DNA from 2 places in the Vibrio sp. Of14-4 genome. Region 1 is predicted to be linked to the other one. Evidence: predicted binding sites of a transcription regulator. Region 1 holds the regulator's gene; the other holds the start of a gene.
What was found. Region 1 encodes MetJ, which represses methionine synthesis genes. Its sites were predicted from a motif close to TTAGACNTNTANANGTCTAA; they were not measured.
Positions count from the first base shown of each region.

Region 2: a site for MetJ is predicted at 7,523-7,542, ahead of metA (homoserine O-succinyltransferase). Genes of this name have one in related genera too.

Region 1 covers NZ_JAKRGI010000007.1:155,157-165,747, reverse strand. The annotation lists gene hslU (HslU--HslV peptidase ATPase subunit) at 1-439, opposite strand, end outside; gene hslV (ATP-dependent protease subunit HslV) at 477-1,019, opposite strand; gene MHN79_RS09450 (SPOR domain-containing protein) at 1,251-1,790, opposite strand; gene cytR (DNA-binding transcriptional regulator CytR) at 1,973-2,980, opposite strand; gene priA (primosomal protein N') at 3,226-5,424, opposite strand; gene rpmE (50S ribosomal protein L31) at 5,709-5,927, shown strand; gene MHN79_RS09430 (malic enzyme-like NAD(P)-binding protein) at 6,167-7,441, shown strand; gene metJ (met regulon transcriptional regulator MetJ) at 7,578-7,898, opposite strand; gene MHN79_RS09420 (O-succinylhomoserine (thiol)-lyase) at 8,117-9,286, shown strand; gene MHN79_RS09415 (bifunctional aspartate kinase/homoserine dehydrogenase II) at 9,283-10,591, shown strand, end outside.
Region 2 covers NZ_JAKRGI010000010.1:7,623-18,213, forward strand. The annotation lists gene MHN79_RS11070 (putative adhesin) at 1-6,463, shown strand, start outside; gene metA (homoserine O-succinyltransferase) at 6,562-7,503, opposite strand; gene MHN79_RS11080 (ATP-binding protein) at 7,630-8,007, shown strand; gene MHN79_RS11085 (glutamate decarboxylase) at 8,107-9,837, shown strand; gene MHN79_RS11090 (tripartite tricarboxylate transporter permease) at 9,991-10,591, opposite strand, start outside.

The sequences.
Region 1 (10,591 bases):
CATTTTGCCCCCAAGCATCACGTGCTGGTGGTAAAAGAGCATCAAGAATTCGCTCTTCCGCTTGCTCTTCAGCGCGGAATTTGACCTTTTCCATTGCTTGTTGGTGAGTCATTTTTATTGCTACATCGGTCAGATCTCGAATGATGGTTTCGACTTCTTTACCAACATAACCAACCTCTGTGAACTTGGTCGCCTCAACTTTGATGAAAGGCGCGTTAGCCAATTTGGCAAGGCGACGCGCAATTTCCGTTTTGCCTACACCTGTTGGGCCAATCATAAGAATATTCTTGGGAGTAACCTCAACGCGCAGACTCTCTTCTAGTTGCATTCTTCTCCAGCGATTACGCAAAGCGATGGCAACTGAACGTTTAGCCTTGTCTTGGCCAATGATATGGCGATTAAGTTCGTGAACAATTTCGCGCGGGGTCATTTCAGACATAATCCAATTCCTTAAATTCTATAACCACTATCTTTGTTTATTCAGCGTTAGCTTCTGGAGTTTCTAGTTCTTCGATAGTGTGATGCTGGTTAGTAAACACACAGATGTCGCCTGCAATTGTTAACGACTTCTCTGCAATTTCACGTGCGTCCAACTCAGTATTTTCCAATAATGCCGTCGCAGCAGCTTGAGCGAAATTTCCGCCTGAACCAATCGCAATCAAATCGTTTTCTGGCTGAACAACATCACCATTACCTGTGATAATAAGCGAAGCGGTTTCGTCTGCCACCGCCAATAGAGCTTCCAGTTTTCTTAACGCTCGATCGCTGCGCCAATCTTTGGCAAGCTCAACTGCGGCTTTGGTCAAGTGACCTTGATGCATTTGTAGTTTGCTCTCAAAACGCTCAAAGAGAGTAAACGCATCGGCCGTACCGCCAGCAAAACCAGCCAACACTTTATTATTGTATAGGCGACGAACTTTACGTGCGTTTCCTTTCATTACAGTATTACCCAGCGATACCTGTCCATCACCTGCGATAACGACTTTATTATTTCGGCGTACAGATACAATAGTAGTCACGAGTGGACCTCATCATTATTTTAATTCCAATGTTAGAAAGTATATGAGGTTACTAAATGACAAATTCAAGGGAAGAGTGTGTATCCTCAAATAATCTCAGTCTAGTTTGAACCACATCGATACCAGCTGTTTGCTGGGCACGATATGTGTGGTCACTTCACTATTATCCGTTTTAAAACATATGATTATATTTTTAAAACAAATTACAGCCATAAATGACAAAAGAATAATTTACTGAGAATCTTTCCAAATGGCACAAGGTTCAATTTTCGCTCGTTGTAGCTTGTGTTTATCTCTTTCAGCATCTCTTTTTAATTTATATGGGCCAAGAACAACTCGGTACCATTTGCTGCCCTCTTTTTTACGTATTTTGCTATTGATGCCTTGGAACGCTATGTCCAATTTACGAGCTTCAGCCTGCGCTGCGTTGGTATAAGCCCCACACTGCATAATGTAAGGGATCTCAGACACTACTTGCTCTTTTGCCGTCACTTCTATTTCCCGATTAGGTAAGGATTCAACGTAATCCCACTTCTCCTCAGGAGGGGCTGGTAAAATCTTCTTAGGCTTAGGTTTTGGCTTAGCCTGCTTAACGACAGGTTGGGGCGGTTCTGGGTCATTACTCAATGTATAAAGCCCATAGCCGAAGATGCCGACCAAGAGCACAGCAAGCAGACCACTTCGCCATGGTTTTCTTGATGGGGATTTTTTGGACGTTGTTTTTTTGCCGCTATTACCGCGACCGCGTTTTACGTAATCTCTATTTGCCACTGCTATAAATCAATGTCTATTACCTCTATCGCTATGGTAATCCAGATTGTCCTGCGATGACAGGGAGGAAATGGAAGCGACACATCAAAATGCATCGCCCATTGATAAGATAAATTATTTAGACAATGTGAATACACAGTTAGAATAAACACCAATGCTAGCGGTGTATGTAATCATGCTCTCTAGCAACTTCTTGGCGGTGCGACACTGTCTCTCACAACTAATTGAGTTTCAAGTAGGCGTGAGCCCGCACGAACATCGTGACCACGCAAGAGATCCAACATCATCAACATAGCTTGACGGCCTATCTCATAACGTGGCTGAGAAATCGTCGTTAATGGTGGATCGCAATATTGAGCGAAGTGAATATCATCAAAACCCACCACAGACAAATCTTGAGGAACACGCAAACCTAATTTTTTCGCCTCTTGAATCGCCCCGATCGCCATTGCATCATTATGGCAAAAAATAGCCGTCGGCGGCTCAGGAAGAGATAGTAGCTGTCTGACTGCCTTAGAACCATCTTCAAAAGAAAAACGGCCTTGAATGCAATAGTTCGGATTCATTGTGATCCCAGCCCGGCGGAGTGCTTGTTGGTAACCTTGATGGCGGAACTGACATAAGACAGCCGATTCGGGGCCAGAAACCTGAGCAATACGTTTATGACCCATTTGAGTCAAATAGTTTACCGCTTCAAAAGCCGAAGTAAGATTGTCGATATGTACGGTTGGTAGCTCAAGTTCAGGGGCAAATTCGCATGCCATTACCATAGGAGGCAAGTTTTTTTGCTCTGGTTTACTCACATCAAAAGGCAAGTCGGTACCAAGCAGTAACATGCCATCGGCTTGCTTGGTAAAAACTAAATTAACAAAAGAACTTTCGCGTTTTTTCTGCTGCCCACTGTCGCCAAGTAACACAATATAACCATGCTCCACAGCCGCATCCTCAATACCTCGAATAATCTCGGTATAATAAGGATCGCAGATATCAGGAATAATCGCGATGATGGTTTTAGATTCATTTCTACGTAAATTACGTGCTAGAGAATTAGGTGAATACCCTGCCTCTAACACCGCATCCTCGACTCGCTTCCTTGTGGCTGAAGATACTTTTTCCGGATTCATTAGCGCACGCGATACAGTCGCAGTTGAAACGCCAGCCAGCTGAGCAACATCCTTCATTGTCGCCATAAATTTATTACCCTCTTTATTTTCCAAACATGGTAGCGGCCTCGCTACCTTAATCGATAGTGATGGACTGCCCTCCATCAAAACGACTATCTTCCAGACAAATCGTTTATCTACCACGTATCATTAAAATAAATTATTAAAATCAATTCATAGTTTATTCATTTCAGCGCAGAATATTACGGGGTGATTAACAAAAATCAGACTAGCTTCGAGATGTGAATCACAATTAAATGAAAAAGCTGAAATCAGCTTAAATCTTGCGGCTCAATATCAATCGACCAACGCACTTTTTTCGAATTCGGTAACAAATTGATCGCAGGCTTTGCACCAAAAAGTAGTTTTTGCATAATGGGACGACTTGTCGTCTGTAGCATGAGTTGCCAGCGATGCTTACCTGCCCTTTTAGCTTGCGGCGCTGGAGTAGGCCCAAGAATCTGGCAATGTTCCTTGAAAAGAGGATGTACTTCGAGAGTGAAACGCACCTGACGTAAAAAATCTTCAACCAGCTGGACTTGATTCGCCTCTGCACGGAATAAAGTTAAAAACGAATAGGGCGGCAAATGTGAACCTTTTCGCTCTTTCAATGCTAACTCAGCAAAATACCGATAGCCTTTGGTAAGCAAGGTTTGCAATAGGCTATGCTCAGGGTGATGAGTCTGAAGTACCACCTCCCCTTGTTTACTGGCACGCCCTGCCCGACCCGCGACTTGAATAAATAATTGAGCCAATCTCTCGGGCGCCCTGAAATCACTGCTGTAAAGAGAACCATCAACGTCCAGTAAAGCGACAAGAGTCACATCAGGGAAGTGATGTCCCTTGGCCAGCATTTGAGTTCCAATAAGAATCTGAAACTCCTTTTTGCTGATTGAGTCTAAGACGGCTTCTAAGCTCCCTTTTCGCCGAGTGCTATCGCGATCAATACGTATGGTTTTAAAGTCAGGAAAAAGCGCCAATAACTGCTTTTCCAGCTGCTCAGTCCCAACACCTACTGTTACTAACTGGGAAGAGCAGCAATTAGGACATTGCCTGATAGTTGCTTGCTGAGAGCCACAATGGTGGCAACGGACTTCATCAGTCGATTGATGATAGGTATAATAAGCATCGCAACGCTTACACTCTGCTATCCAACCACAATCATGACACATCAAGGCAGGAGAATAGCCTCGGCGATTGAGAAAGAGCATCACCTGATTGCCTGATTCAAGATGTCTTCGCATGTCAGCAATCAAAGCGGCAGAAAGTCCGCTATCTAAATACTGACCTTTAACATCAATGACTTTATTGACCGTAGGCAAAGCTTTTCCTGCGCGCGTCGACAGTATCAAATGATGGTATTTGCCAGACAAGGCATTGTGTAACGTTTCCAAAGCTGGAGTCGCTGAGCCTAGTACAATGGGAATGTTCTCTTTACTCGCTCGCATAACAGCAACATCACGCGCATGGTAGCGTAGGCTGTCCTGCTGCTTGTAGGAAACATCATGCTCTTCATCAACGATGATAATGCCAAGATCAGCAAAAGGAGTCATCAAAGCGGAGCGAGTGCCAATAACAATTCCCGCAATTTTATCTCTCGCACTTAACCATGCGTTTAGCTTTTCACTATCGTTTAAGCCTGAGTGAATCACCTCAACAGGAAGGTTGAAACGTTTCCTAAAACGCTTGATGGTTTGTGGCGTCAACCCAATTTCTGGTACTAAGACTAAAGCCTGCTTACCAGCCTCAAGTACTTGCTTTATAAGATTAAGGTAAACCTCTGTTTTACCAGAGCCCGTCACACCCTCAAGTAAAAAGCAACCAAAACCTTGGTGATTATTTACGGTAGCAATAGCAATAGCTTGCTCTTGGTTGAGTTTTGGCTTGTCAACTTGCGCTTCAACATTATCGGGCAAATTAAACCTTGGTATACATTCGGCCGATTCAATCCATCCCTTTTGCTCTAACTTTTGTAAAACGCCGGAAGTAATGTTCTGATCAATGAAATCTTGATGAAAAGTAGGACCACAAGAAAGGGTTTCCATCACCTGAGCATGTCGAATGGCACGCCCAAATCCACGCGTGAGTTGTTCACGACCTTCCAACGTTAAATGCCACTCAATTAATGGGGTAAAAGCGGCTGGTTTTCCTTTACGTAACTGAGCAGGTAAAGCGTTAAATAAGGTCTCACCCAGTGGATACTGATAAAATTGACCGCACCAAACAAGCAGTTCGTATAGGTTACCGTGCCACACTGGCTCAGTATCCAATACCTGTTTGATCGTTTTAAGCTTGTCAAAATCGAAATCAGACTTGTCGTCCAATTCCGTGACCAAGCCAACCATTGTCTTGGGGCCAAACGGCACTGATACTCTGCCACCAACTACTGGATTTACACCAGAAGGGATCTGATAGTCAAACTGCTTATCTATAGGGACAGGCAAGGCTACTCGGACAATCGTCGGGCGCATATCGAATTAACACCAACTCAAAAAAACCAGTCTAGTCTATGTGAAAACCGCCCGACGGGAAAGAAACACCGTCTATTTGATTAAATTGGTTCTAGTCTACGGTTAAAAAAGTAGCACTTTCACACGTAAATCGGTTGATCATAGATCAGCTATTGATTAGAATGTCGCGCCTTAGTGATATGGCTTGTATGGTCAAGCGGTGTCCAAGGTAAAATTTTATTAACTTACGTGTGGTGTCCGGCATAGAATCGGATAGCGACACGGCCTATATTTAGAGGTTTTCCATGAAAGTTGGTATCCACCCAGAATACAAAGCAGTTAAAGCAACTTGTTCTTGCGGTAACTCTTTTGAGTTCAACTCAACTCTAACTAAAGAGTCAATCCACCTAGATGTATGTGACAAATGTCACCCATTCTACACTGGTAAACAGCGTATCGTTGATACTGGTGGCCGTGTTGATCGCTTCAACAAGCGCTTTGGTGCTCTTGCTTCTAAGAAGTAATTTTGTCTTAGAAGTAAAAAGGACGCTGTGGCGTCCTTTTTTGTTTACTGTCACAGCCCAGCTCACTAGCAGTTCCATACAATCATTCAGTTGAGCTATCTCTCACTATCTGGTCTTATCTCCTATCATTTAACCAGATTTGTTAATTTAGCTTGCTCTCTCGCCTTTGCAGCTTGACTGACTTAATCTAGAATGATTTTTCCCTATCTAAATTATTATTAAAATGAGTGTCTACCCCCATGTCCGATGACAACAACCAAGTACTTTCTCCTGAAGAGCAATTTCGTCAGCAAGCCTTGGATTACCACGCCTACCCAACAGCAGGCAAAATTTCTGTAGAGCTATCAAAACCAGCAGAAACCGCCGCTGACCTATCGCTAGCATACAGCCCCGGTGTTGCTGAGCCTGTGCGTGAAATTGCGCAAAATGCTGAGAATGTCTATAAATACACAGCAAAAGGCAATATGGTTGCTGTTATCTCAAACGGCACTGCCATTTTAGGCCTTGGTAACTTAGGACCGCTTGCTTCAAAACCTGTCATGGAAGGGAAAGCGCTATTATTCAAACGCTTTGCAGGTTTAGATTCAATTGATATCGAAGTGAAACACCGCACTATTGAAGAGTTCGTTGATACTGTTGCCAACATCGCAGATACCTTTGGTGGCATAAACCTAGAAGACATCAAAGCTCCCGACTGCTTCGAAATCGAAAAACAGCTTATTGAACGCTGTGATGTGCCTGTTTTCCATGATGACCAGCATGGAACCGCTATCGTCACTGCTGCAGGCATGCTTAACGCCATTGAGTTACAAGGGAAGAAACTCGAAGACGCTATCATTGTTTGTCTGGGTGCAGGGGCGGCGGCGGTTGCCTGTATGGAGCTTTTGATAAAGTGCGGCGCTATGCGAGAAAAGATTTACATGCTGGATCGCAAAGGCGTGATTCATACACGCCGTGATGACCTCAACCAATACAAACAACTATTTGCCAACAACACAGATAAACGCACTCTAGAAGATGTGATTGAAGGTGCGGATCTCTTCCTTGGGGTTTCTGGACCAAACCTGCTTGAACCTGAAGCGCTTAAGTTAATGGCAGACAAGCCGATTGTATTTGCTTGTTCTAATCCAGATCCTGAAATCAAACCAGAGCTTGCTCATCAAGTGCGTAACGACCTCATCATGGGGACCGGACGCAGCGATTACCCGAACCAAGTCAACAATGTGTTGTGTTTCCCATTTATATTCCGCGGCGCTCTAGATGTAAGAGCGAGCGAAATTAATGACGCGATGAAACTGGCGGCGGTAGAGGCTATCCGAGACCTAGCTAAAGAAGCCGTACCCGCTGAAGTATTAAAAGCAGCTGGAGTCGATAAACTTGAGTTTGGGCCAGAATACATAATACCTAAGCCTATGGATCCTCGCTTGTTGCCAAGAGTCGCCAAAGCGGTCGCTAATGCCGCTGTAGAATCAGGCGTCGCTCGTATCGATATGCCAGACAACTATATGCAGTAATAGATGATGCAGCTTTGAAAAAAGCCGCTGACTTCCCAGTCAGCGGCTTTTTCTATTCTAGACATAATGAAATGACGATTAGCCTATCGTGTGATTTATTGATCTAAACATTGGCAACGCAAGTATCTTGTTCTGGCTAGTCTTCATCATAAGACTCAAAAGCGATACCCATCTCAGTCATCAATTTTTTCACTTCAGCTGGAATATCATCAGGGCGATCTTTTCTTAAGTCTTCATCCGTTGGCAGTGGCTGGCCAGTATAGGCATGTAAGAAAGCCTCACAAAGCAGCTCACTATTGGTCGCATGGCGCAGGTTATTAATTTGACGACGGGTACGTTCATCGGTTAATACCTTTAATACTTTCAGTGGGATAGATACTGTTATCTTTTTTACTTGCTCACTTTTCTTCCCATGTTCAGCATACGGGCTTATGTATTCACCGTTCCAATCTGCCATTGCGCACCTTTATGTTTGATTATGTATAAAATTACAAAAGGTAATTTTAGCGGGATTTATGGCCACAAGCAAAGACATATAGACGTCTAGATATATTGACGTCCAAAAAAACTCAAGGTAAAGTAAAAAGAGTTGATTGGAATAACATATCTCTAACATCCACGAAAAGGTATAGTGTTATCTCCAAAGAGGTCACTACTGTTCGAAAGGAAACACTTATGAGCCGCCGTAAAACAGCCACAATTGCAGTGCGTACAGGCATTGAGTCAGATACTCAGCATCATGCTGTCGTGCCGCCTATCTATCTCTCGACAAACTTTGGTTTTCCCGCCTTTGGCGAAGTACCCAAATATGACTATACACGTTCAGGCAACCCTAATCGTGGACTATTAGAGCAGGCTCTCTCTGAATTAGAATCTGGCGCTGGCGCCGTAGTCACCAATTGCGGCACTTCAGCGCTTAATTTATGGGTTTCCACATTTCTTGGGCCAGATGATCTTATCATTGCTCCACATGATTGTTATGGTGGAACCTATCGATTGTTCAACACTCGTGCTCAAAAAGGGGATTTCAATGTTCTTTTTGTCGATCAATCAGATACTCAAGCCCTAGATTTAGCCCTTGAACAAAAACCCAAGCTCATCCTTTTAGAAACACCATCAAATCCACTGGTGCGTGTCGTAGATATTGCACAGGTGTGTGAGAAAGCGCATCAAGCAGGCGCAAAGGTAGCCGTAGATAACACCTTTTTAACCCCAATTTTCCAAAAGCCGCTGGAGCTGGGCGCCGATTTCGTGATTCACTCCACCACAAAATACATCAATGGTCATTCCGATGTGATTGGTGGTGTCATTATTACAAAACATCAAAAGGATAGTGAAGATTTAGCTTGGTGGGGTAATTGTATTGGCGCGACAGGTACACCGTTTGATAGCTATATGACCTTACGCGGAATCAGAACTCTTGCAGCTCGAATGAGAGTCCATGAAGACAGTGCTAACCACATTTTAGCCTATCTGAGATCGCAATCTCTGGTTGGAAAAATCTATCATCCTAGCTTACCAGAGCACCCAGGCCATGAGATTGCTAAGAAACAGCAATCAGGGTTTGGTTCTATGCTCAGCTTTGAATTTTCTGGAAGTTTTGAGCAGCTTAAGTATTTCGTTGGCGAGCTACAATTGTTCTCTTTGGCTGAATCTCTCGGAGGTGTCGAGAGCCTTATTTGTCACCCAGCCTCTATGACTCACAGAGCCATGGGCGAAGAAGCGCTTGAAAAAGCAGGGGTATCACAGCAACTCTTACGCTTATCGGTTGGCTTGGAAGATGCAGATGACCTCATTAACGATCTAGAGCAAGCATTTAATAAAACCAAGGAGTCGCATCAATGAACCCATCGCGACAACTACATAAATTTGGCGGAAGCAGTCTAGCAAATCCTGAGTGTTATCACCGAGTCGCCAAGATACTCAAAGAGTACTCCAACCCAGATGATCTCATCGTAGTCTCAGCAGCAGGGAAAACAACCAATCGCTTGATTGAGTTCTTGGATGCTCTAAACAAAGATGGCCGTATTGCCCACGAAATCCTGCAATCTCTGAGGCAATTTCAAACCCAGTTAGTCACAGAACTACTGCAAGGCGAGTTACAAAACGAGCTTATCTCAGCTCTAAATGATGAATTTAGCACCCTAGGAGAGCTAATAGCGCCTTTAAGCGCCGCGCAAAGATCTTCAGTGCTTGGTCATGGAGAAACATGGTCGGCACGCTTGCTTGCAAGCTTGCTCAATCAAAATGGAATGCCCTCAGTTGCTCAAGACTCTCGAGCATTTCTTCGCGCACAAGCAGGGACTCAACCAGAGGTGTACAGAGGCGACTCCTACCCTTTGCTCAAAGAGGTACTCGCCCAGCATGTCCAACATCGTATTGTTATTACTGGTTTTATGGCTCAAGATGAGCAAGGCCATACTGTGTTGCTTGGGCGAAATGGTTCCGATTACTCAGCAACCGTCATCGGCGCTTTAGCAGAAGCTTCGAAGGTCACCATATGGAGCGATGTAGCCGGTGTCTATAGCGCAGACCCTCGTTTGGTTTCCGATGCCTGTCTACTGCCTTTGCTTCGCCTTGATGAAGCCAACGAGCTCGCACGATTAGCTGCCCCAGTGCTGCATAGTCGCACTTTACAACCTGTTGCCCAAAGCTCGATGGATCTTCACCTTCGCTGCAGTTATGACCCTGAAGCTGGTTCAACTCGCATCGAGCGAGTGCTCGCTTCTGGACGAGGCGCCAAAATCATATCTTCGCTGGATGAAGTGCTGCTCATTCAGCTTCATTTTTCAACCGGGCATGACTTTGAAAGGCTCAAACAAGAAGCATTGAGCGGTTTAAAACGCGCTCAGCTTGAGCCTCTCACCTATGAAGCGCAAGAAGACCAACAAACTCTTCGTTTGGCCTACACCTCTGAAATTGCTGGTGGCGCATTAGAGTATCTGCAAGATGCCGCTATCGAAGCTGAGATTAAACTCAAAGAAGGCTTTTCTTTAGTTGCAGCGGTTGGGGCTGGTGTGACCAAAAATGCCAACCATTGCTACGGGTTTTATCAGAAGCTAAAGTCGGCCCCTGTTGAGTTCATCGCCGAATCTCAATCAGGTTTGAGCCTAGTTGCTATATTGCGCAGCACTCAGACTTCAGGCTTAG
Region 2 (10,591 bases), on a different contig from region 1:
ACGCGCTAGGTACAGACAAGCCAATAAATTCTTTACACGTTTTAATGGTGATGTCGAACAGGTTAAGGTGAAGTTTTATAAGAAGATCAGGGATATATATAGCACTGACGGTCGAATAGAATTCCTTGAAAAAAACCTCAAAAGAATTGAAAAAATGGCGGCTCAAGCTAGAGGGAATGAACAATCGGCATTTTTTTCTGAAGTTATTTCATTATTAAAGCAAGCCGCTGATTCAAATGACGCCAATCATTTTAGTGATGCACTACGTGCTTTCCGTCCTCCTTTGTCAGAGGTTGATGCAGAGATCCTTGATAACGTTTTTAGCTCCGATTTTCTCAAACATGAGCTGATTCAGCCTATGATTGATTACCATAAGTTCGTCATAGAGTATTCCCTAGCGTATAGCGAAGAAGAGTTTAGCGCTTTTATTGAACAACAGGATGTTATAGCGAGACAGCCCAATACAGGTGGTCCCAGGGGAATGACTATCAATGATGAGTTTCGTAAGAATGCACTGATAGTCATTGGCAATATGAGACATAAGGAATCGCGAGACGAGTATCTTCAGCAAAGAGTATTGTCTCGAATGAATGCGGTTAAAACAGAGCTTGGTCTTGGTGGAAGTGACATTGAGCCAAGGCAGTACGAGCAGATATTAGCTGCGTTGAAGGAGAAAAAAGAAGCGAGCACAAGTTCTTTCGACAAAATAATTTATACCTTGTCTGAACAAGCCTTTGAATCAGAACTTGACCGTGCGGAGCACTCTATCCGGATAAAAAATATCACAGCCGAGATCTATCAGCGCCCAAGTTTTGATGAATTTAAACTGCCTTTGCTGCCAAGTGAAGAACTCTTTGTAAAGAGTCACCCGGAACTTGATCAAGAAAGTGCCCTGTCAAGGATTCTGCAATATCGAAACGGAGAAATTGCCAATCTGCATCAGGATAGCACACAGATAGAAAAGCTTTATTTTGATGGGCTACAAGACAAAAGCCTACCTAATGGTGGTGTTTATACCAAAGCGCAACAAATTAGAGACATTGAAGTGCATGGTGGCCTGTTGGCTTATGAGAGATCGATCATACGAAGCCACAGAATGGCGGGACTTCTGGGAGATTTGAATCACCAAACCATCGCTAAGCAATATTGGGAACAGCGCGGTATTTCAAAGCCTGAGAACGTTAACTACGTGTATCGCTATCCCAAACTACCAGCTGCAAACTTATATACAATGCCCAATGAAGGGGATAGTCGAAAAGTTCAAGTGGAAAAGCTTGAAAAGGTTAGGCTGGATGTTAGCTACTATCGGTTAATTGAACAAAAAATGGGTAAGCCTTACTTCCATTCAGTGAACAGGACTGAACTTGGGAGTGAAGAAATCAATTGGGACCCAGAAAAGTACAGTAAGTTGTTGGAACAGCGCACAACAGCCTTGATTGATGCTATGCCAGATAAGGTTGAGCAAGAATATGTCAGGAATACTTTGCATAAAGCATTGAATCCTCCCAACTTTACGACTTCAACAGAAGCTTTGCCCTTTTTCATGAAGCCAGTAATAGATGGAGCTAGGTTGGAAAATATGTTGCTTATCAGAGATGGTGATAAGTATACAATGATCAGCTTGCTGCCACCTGGCAAGGTTCAAACTTATAATTCTAAAGACGATCTGAACGCATTTGTTCTTAATGAAGCTAATCATGAATTCTTGCTTTCACATGTCAGTCTTGTAAATCAAATGGACGGTATTTCATTTGATGGTATGGAATCGGCTCTCGAAGATCTTGCTGATCCTGCTAAGCGGGAGAATTGGAGACCGGCGAGGAACGCTCTGGGAAGAGTGCTTGGTCTTAGTAAAGAAGCGCCACTGGATAGACTCATTTTTCCGTATAGCTCTGAAAATAGAATAAATGGCCGCGGCATATTTTCTAATTTAGCTGTGTCATCTATCGGTGATAGTGGCGGTGGTCATATTGTCAAAACAAATTTGATTCAGGCACTGGGTGAAAGCTATTGGCAAGGAATTACAGGTTCTCATACTGTAGAAGTTGCCGGTGATTATCAGTTACCGCCTCAATATCAAGGCCTCAGTGGAGAGGAGCTTTTTAAGAAACTTTACAGCCCACAAGCCAAAACGGACATGCAAAGATTGGTTGAAGGCAAAATCAACGAGTTCGAAGCAAACCATTTCTCAGAGTACTCGGATCACCTTAAAGCGACCTTTGACAGGCTCGTTACTTCTGCTGAGCGTGACGGCAAGTTAAGTCCTGAAGGAAAAGCTCTGATTCTAGAAATGCAAAAGGGTTCCGATACTGTCGAGGTGTCTATTCCAGGGTTGCAAGGGAAAAGGGGTGATTATTTTCCACTAGAAGGAATGCTAATCATTAGAAAAGGTGACCACCATATTCTTGTGAGCCTTCAATCTGACGGAGCGCTTATCGAGTTTGAACGTAAACGTTCTGTTGATGAAGACGGGTATGCGGATGATTCACTATCTCTTGATAGCTTTTTCAGTAACCCCGCAAATAGAAACTTCATCCTTTCGCACATGAGCGAGTTTGATAAGCAGCCTGATCTGCCAGGTGGCAACACACCAGGCAAGGAGCTAGATAGGTTTGAAGCTGGATCAAATTACTATCATGGTACCGAATACGCACTTGAGGATGATCGGGCTTTTGGTTGGTCTGTTGATGCAGGCCTCAAGTTAGACCATTTACCTCTAAATGGTAATGACAACATATTCGATACTATTGGTAGAAGAAATTTGGAGAGGCTTAGACAAGACGCTGATGCTCTGCTTACCTCTCATGCTGAATGGAATACAAAGAAAGCTCTCGAGATTGTCGGTGGCGTTTTAGCGGTTCCAGCGTTTGCACTAAGTATCGCTGCAATCGTCGTTAGTGGAGGTACAGCTACTCCTGCCGTGGTTGCCGGTGTGGCGGGTGCTGCAATGATTGTTGATGCTGCGAGCTTGGGAGTAGGGCTAGCAGAAGGGGTGTATTTGCTTGTTGAAGGAGACTCGCCTGAAGAAAGGGCCAGTGGACTCATTCCTTTGGCCCTAGCACCTCTGGATGCGCTAGGTATGGCGTCGAGTGCTGGCGACGTAATCAAGGCGCTAAAAGCGCTGAAGTCTGCGCGACAAGCTGGAGATGGAATCGGCGACTTAAGCACTCTAGTCAGTAGTTTGAGAAGGCAAGGCCCGAGAATCGATGATGTTCCAAGTGATTTTCAAGCGTCTTCGGCTGTATGGAAATCTGATACGGCGCAGCAGTTCAGCGAAGATATAGATGTTTTGTTGGATCAGATTCGTCGTGATATAGATGAGCTCAAGAGTTTGGAAGATGAAATGACAAATCTGGTTCGCTCATATCCACCGGGAACGGTTGCTAATGCAGTGCTTGAAGATTTTAGTGAACTTGACTTACAAAGTAGTGTCGCCGTTCAGAGGTTAGCTGCGCCAAATGTGAGAGAGGGATATCTGAGAGCCGTGATACAAGACAATGGTCAGCCTGTTACTGCAGTACGCTCAAGTCGTGGAGATTATATATTTTCTGATACGAAGGTGGGGGCAAAACCGATAGGATTATCATCGAGTAATCAAGACAACATATTGAGTTACTTAGATGCCAATAGCGCTAGAAAAGTAACTAACGAAATCGGTGAGTTACAGACTATCTATGCTAGGGTGATCCCGAGACGCCCTTCTGCACGTTTTAAGGGGCTGTTCCCAATCGAGCAAGGAACTAAAGAATCTCTTAATGGTTTTACTAATTTCTTTGTGAGGACAGGCATGCCGGGGCCAAGCATTCAGGGCCTACCTACTCCTGGAGGTGTTGGAAAACCATTATCCGGAGCTGCTGCTCGGATAAAGAAATTGGTCGGGTGGGAAAAATCGCTAACTGGAGGCAAGGGACACGGAGTTATGCTTGAAATCTCACCATACCCGGGTAATGGGATGATAAAAGTTGGTGAAGGTGAAGTAACTTTTGGTGATATAGCTAAAAAGTTACGTGCCGGACAACCTGTCGAAGAGACTAACCAACCAAGCCGTCTGATGGGAGGAGTAGAAGCATACGTAGATGAACAAGGTGTGCCAAAACTAGCATCATATATGAAAGATCGTCCGGTTAGCATAGCACTGTATGAGAGAGATTATAATGCCTTTCTCAAGACCTTGGATAGCAATTCAGATGAATTTACACGACACCTCAAAAAATTTGAAAAAGGTAAGAAAAAGTTATCGACAATCGAGGAGACAAGAGCAAAAAATGAACAACAACTTGGTGGGCATGGTGTTGTATATGAGGAAAGTCAAGCAATAGGGAGCAGAGAACTCGATAGACTGGAACAAAGCTCTCCAGACCTTAAGCCGGACGTCATTACGGATACTGACGTTGTCCCAAACGGTTTCCAACTAATTAGGGGAAAAGGTGACCCTGCTAAAAGACTTGTCATTAGCGCTCATGCTGCTTTTGACGATAAACCTAGCTTGGTTCACATTCCACCAGGGAAGAAGGTTGTATTCTACGGGCCACACGGTAATACGCTTGCCGATGTTCCTGATAAAGCCGCTGACCCTATAACGAAAGGGAAAGAAAGAATCGGCCTAGAGATGTTTATCAACGGGCAACCCAAGAAGTATGCTTCTATGTCTGGGGGTAGAAGTAAAAGTATTGAATTTGGTGATTTTGATGATGTAGATCTGCTGTCTGCGACGGGTATTGGAGATCTTAAGGAATATGCAGGAGATATAAGAAACTACAAAGTTAAACATTATGAGAAAACCGCACTTAATGCCTATATGGGGGCCGTGTGGGAAAACCGCGCAATGCACGAGGCAGGTCAGGATGTTATACCAACTGATGTAGTCGTTGTTGATCAAAGTGCTGGTTGGGATAAATCACTTAGAGATGTTATACATGAAATGCGGCCTGGCGGCAGATTAAGTAATTATGATGAAGTGTCATTTGTTGCGTGTCGTGAGCCAATGGGCGCGGGAGGGAAAGGCCCCAGTTCTTACATTCATTTTCATGACAGTGGGACAAATGTACCTGGTCAAAACTTGCGAAGTGCACCAGCCACAAATGGTTTACAACAGGATAATAGTTCTTCTCGAACGGTTGTGACCCGTGTAGTAATTACTCGTACCACAACTGGGGTTAAAATTGACCAGCAAGATATTGGTGAGGTAGTTCCAGAAAGACATGTAGCTATACGTCCGAGACAGTCTGTCGAAAAGACTAAAACTGAAGCGCGAACACCGATTACTAAAGGTGGCACGGATGGATTCTCTTGGCCTAAGTTAAGTGGTCAAAAGCCTGATAGTCAGTCATTAAAGTCATTTACTACCCCTAGCGGGGAAACAGCTTCTGTCGTTAGAAATAAGGTTGGGGATGATTTTATGCTTTACACCGCTAACGATGGCGTTCAAGCAAATACTTTGTTGATATCAGTTCACGGTGGTTATCATCAAAGTGCGTCTTTAGCCAGCCGTGCTCCTAAAACGGGAGACATTAAAGTTCCAGGTGGGGTCACTATGGAGTTCTTAGGGCCGCATGGAAGGACATTATCCGATCCCTCGATAGAGATTATGAACAATCCTAACTTTAGCCCACACTCAACGGTAACGAGCTCAGGCCATACGTTCAATTCACATAAAACTACAGGTAGCACACATATGTTCCAACGTAATGTCGTTGATGCCTCTGGTTCAAGTGATGTTGGCAGTATAAAAGATTATCGAATATTTAAATATCAAGGGCGGCATAGTGGTGGTGCGGAAACGGAAGCTAACATAGTGGACGCGATAATAAATAATCGTCAAGGCACAACAAGGACCACAGATGTGCTTACCGTTCGTGAGCGAACCTTTGCTTTCTCAGAGGCGAGCTTAAGTGATGTTTTTCAGCAGTTGGACCTTAAGAACTCACAATATAAATATGTCACATTCAGTGGTTGCAGGAACGAGTTGTCGGCGGCGAACCCACCCAACTACTCAAATAAAGGCGGACAACGTATGTTGATAACCGTTGACGTGTCTGGAGATACCCCAAGAGTTGTCTATGCTAAGCCTATCGCTGAATTGTTGCAGCAGCCCGAGGATGATACAGAAGCCTCTCAGGTTACCCAACATACAGAAGATTCTCAGGCTAGCCAAATAGATAGTTTCAGCCATTTGCATCGAATCTATGACCAACAGAACCGTATTCAGCAATGGGATAGTTGGATACAAAATAATCGTAATGCATTGATGCAATTATTTGAAGAAATGGCAAATGGTCATTCTGAAATATTTCAGGAATATCGTTCCAGTTTTGATGACAATACCGCACTGGATCTATGGGTGAGCGTACAACGTTTAAAAATGGTCAGAGAAAACCCCAATAGTTTCCCAAGAGAAATAGAAAGTGCATTTGTTAACGCGGTTAAGTCGCTCAATTTGGCATTAGAAACTGAGGGACAATAGTCACGCAGAGATGCCAATATAAAAACGGCTGGAATAACCCAGCCGTTTCAAATGTTATTAATCTGTGGCAATTACTATTAACGCCTATCTAAACGGTGCTAATCATCTTTAGTAAAGTTTTCTTCACTAAACTTGTCCAAATCATAAGGTGTTTGTTGATAAACACAGTAATTGAGCCAGTTAGAAAATAGCAAATGTCCATGGCTTCTCCAACTAGCAACGGGTGGGTTGTCTGGATTATCGTTGGGGTAGTAATGTACTGGAATTGAAGGCTCCATCCCTTCGCCTAAATCACGAATGTATTCATGATGTAGCGTTAACGCGTCGTATTCAGGGTGCCCAGTAACAAAGACATTACGCTTGTCCTTGGTTGATGCGAGATATACGCCAGCCACATCGGATGTCGCTAAAATATCGAGGTCAGTATGCTCTTGTAAATATTGAGGCGAAAAGTCGGCATATCTAGAATGGGGTGCTAGGAATGTATCATCAAATCCCCGCAGCAAAGGGTGAAAACAATGATGAATTTGATGATGGTAAACACCTGAAAGTTTTTCTTTGAGCGTACGTTTGGGGAGATCATAAAGGAGCTTTAGCCCCGCTTGAGCTGCCCAACATACATATAATGTTGATGTGACGTGTTCTTTTGCCCAAGCCATAATGGCTTGCAGATGCTCCCAGTAAATGACATTTTCAAATTGTACCAATCCGAGTGGAGCGCCTGTGATGATCAATCCATCAAAGTTGCGGTTTTTTACCGCTTCAAACTGTCGATAAAAATTATTGAGATGTTCCGTGGGCGTATTTTTGCTGGGCCTATCGTCAATACGAAGCAGCTCAATGTCTATTTGCAGCGGACTATTTGAAAGCAGACGAAGAAATTGAGTTTCAGTCTCTATTTTTTTTGGCATAAGGTTAAGAATGAGTACCTTAAGGGGCCGAATTCCTTGAGTTGAAGCCCTTGATTCTAGCATGACAAAAATGTTTTCCTGACGGAGGACATCACTCGCAGGTAATTGATCGGGGATCTTTATTGGCACGGCTTACTTCCTTGGCTATTTAGACGTCTATACTTCTGAATCTAACGTAAACCTTTCTTGATGTCGATAAGATTTTTATGATGTTTTAGAGTAAAGTTAGGGCCTTGTTATTCGAATTGGTTACTTATGGTGTTGAAACTAATCATTGTGCGTGGATTACCAGGTTCAGGTAAAAGCACTTTAGCTAAGACTCTTGGCATAAACCATTATGAAGCAGACATGTACTTCATTAATGAACACAACGAGTATCAATTCAATCCTGATGACATAGCGAAAGCGCATTCTTGGTGTAAAAAAATGGTTCGTAAGAGCCTTAAAAACAAACAGAGTGTTGTCGTTGCCAATACCTTCGTTATGAAATGGGAGGTTACCCCTTACTTTAAAATGGCTAGGCAATATGGCGCTGAGTTTGAAGTGATTGAATGTAATGGTAATTACGAGAATATCCATGGTGTTGATGCAAAGACAATTGCAGAGATGAAAGCACGCTGGCAAAAATGGTGATTAGGAAGCTAGATATTTAATTTATAATACGAGCTTGAGTTCATATACTTTGCTTTCTATGCTCAATGAGTTTTAACCTAACCAACTCAGAGGGCAACAATGGGAAACATTAACGATATTGAACTGCAGACAGCGAGCACACCAACATACGGCCGTAGCCTTTTCCGTGAAGAAGTGCCTAGCGATAAAATGCCTGACATTGAACATGACCCACAAGCAGTATATCGCTTCATACGTGACGAGCTTCAATTAGATGGTAACCCAACGCTTAACATGGCGTCATTCGTGACCACAGTGATGGACGAAGAAGCAAATCGGCTTATTCGGGATAATTTAGGTAAAAACTACATTGATGGGGAAGTATACAACCGTACTCTAGAAATAGAGCAACGTTGCGTAAGGATGTTACTGGATCTTTTCAACGCGCCACACAACATGAAAACGGCGCAAGAACTGGCTGATGATAAAAACATACCCAGTGGATGGGGAACGGTAGCAATCGGTTCTTCTGAAGCTTTGATGCTATGCGCTCTATCTCACAAGGAGCAATGGAAAAAGAAACGCAAAGCCCAAGGTAAACGTTTTGATAAGCCAAATATTGTTATTGGCTCTGATGTTCATATCACCTGGGTCAAGTACGCTCAGTATTTTGATGTTGATATAAAATGGATTCCAATTAGTGAAGAAAACAACTTCGTTATCTCAGCGAACCAAGTACGAGAAGCTGTCGATGAGAACACGACTTGTGTCGTCGCTGTTATGGGGACATCTTACACTGGGCAGAATGATCCTGTCGAAGCAATTAACGAAGTGCTGGTCGATATAAAGAATGACTCTCAAAAAGGCTGGGATGTGCCACTGCATGTCGATGGTGCCAGCGGTGGTTTTATTGAACCCTTCCGTGATGAGAATCAAGTACAGAGACTAAACTGGGATTTCAAGTTAGAGCAAGTGAAAACCATCAATGTGTCTGGTCATAAATTTGGTTTAGTGTACCCTGGGGTTGGTTGGGCATTATGGAAAAATTTTCATGAAATCCCAGAGAAGCTTTTTATTACAACTAATGTCCTTGGCTTTGATGAGTCTACCTACAGCCTTAATTTCTCGCGGGGCAGCGCAATGGTTCTGGCTCAGTACTATAATTTTTTACGATTAGGTAAAAGAGGTTATGGTTCGGTAATACAAAACCTGATGTCGTTAGCACGAGATTTGTCTAATGGGTTAGGCTCTTTGCGCTTAACGGTGACGGAGCATGATAAAAATGCTCAAGATGATGCTTCGGAAACGGTAATTTTTAAAGACAAACCAATATTTTCAGTCATCAATAACGCCGACTATTTTCCAGCATCTGTTGTAAGGCTTAATCTAAAATATGATGGTCAGGATAAACCTTTAACGAATGATGATATTGAAAACTATTTGTACTCAGTTCATGATATATCAGACAAGCTTAAGCAATCTAATTGGGTAGTGCCTGCTTTCACTATGCCGCTTGAAAAAACACCGCCTATCAAAGATAAAAATGATAATGTTATTAAGCCTGCAAATCACGATGTGCCAGCCATTGCAGTGATGCGCATGGTGGTGAAAGAGGGCATCAGTAGAGATATGGTCAGTATATTGATTCAAAATTATGCCGATGCAGTGATCAAGCTTGAAGAGCAAGTGCGTGGTATTCAAAATCCTGATAAGACATATAAAGCAAGTATCTCTTTTGAGCAGGAAGTGGCTTGTGGCGCAACCGATTTAGTTGAAGTGGCTTGCTTGAAGCTGAAGCATATTCAGAAAAATCCAGCAAAAGCATCAAGAGTAGCTCTTGGGGCTAAATAAGCCGATAACTCGCTCTAAACTAATAGTTTAGAGCGAGTTTGTTTTTTCAGCGTATATGTGAAAGTCTAGTTTTTACTAATTAAATGACAGCGGTTTCCTAACCTAGAAAACCGAGCTGACTCATCAAACCTTCTATATACCTTTCTGTCTGATTTATAGCCTTAGAGTATTAGTAATCCAAGCACTTAAACTTTTAAGTAGAGGGTAGGTAATAACAAGGGCCGCCAAAGTAGTGAAAGTGAGCGTAATTGGGCGCTCCCATAGGAAACTTAATCCTCCATCACTGAGCATTAGCGATCTTCGCAAATTCTCTTCCATTAGGCCACCAAGGATAAACCCCAGCAGCAGGGGGGCTAATGGATAACTCGCTAATCGCAATAAAATGGCGCCGATTGCGATAATTAACATAATAAATACATCAATAGTATTAAATGATACTAGATAGACTCCCGTGATAGAGAAAAATAGTATCATGGGTAATAGTATGGTGCGTGGAACTGAAAGTAGCTTGGATATATAAGGGATCATGGGTAGGTTTAAGACTATCAACACCAAATTGCCCAAGTACATAGAGATAATAACTGACCAAAACACGTCTGGATGATCAACAAACAATCTGGGGCCAGGTTGAATTCCATATGCAAGTAACGCTCCCAGCATTATTGCTGTAGTGCCTGAACCAGGAACTCCAAGGGTTAGTAAAGGGACAAACGATCCACTGGATGCAGCATTATTTGCTGATTCAGGTGCAACC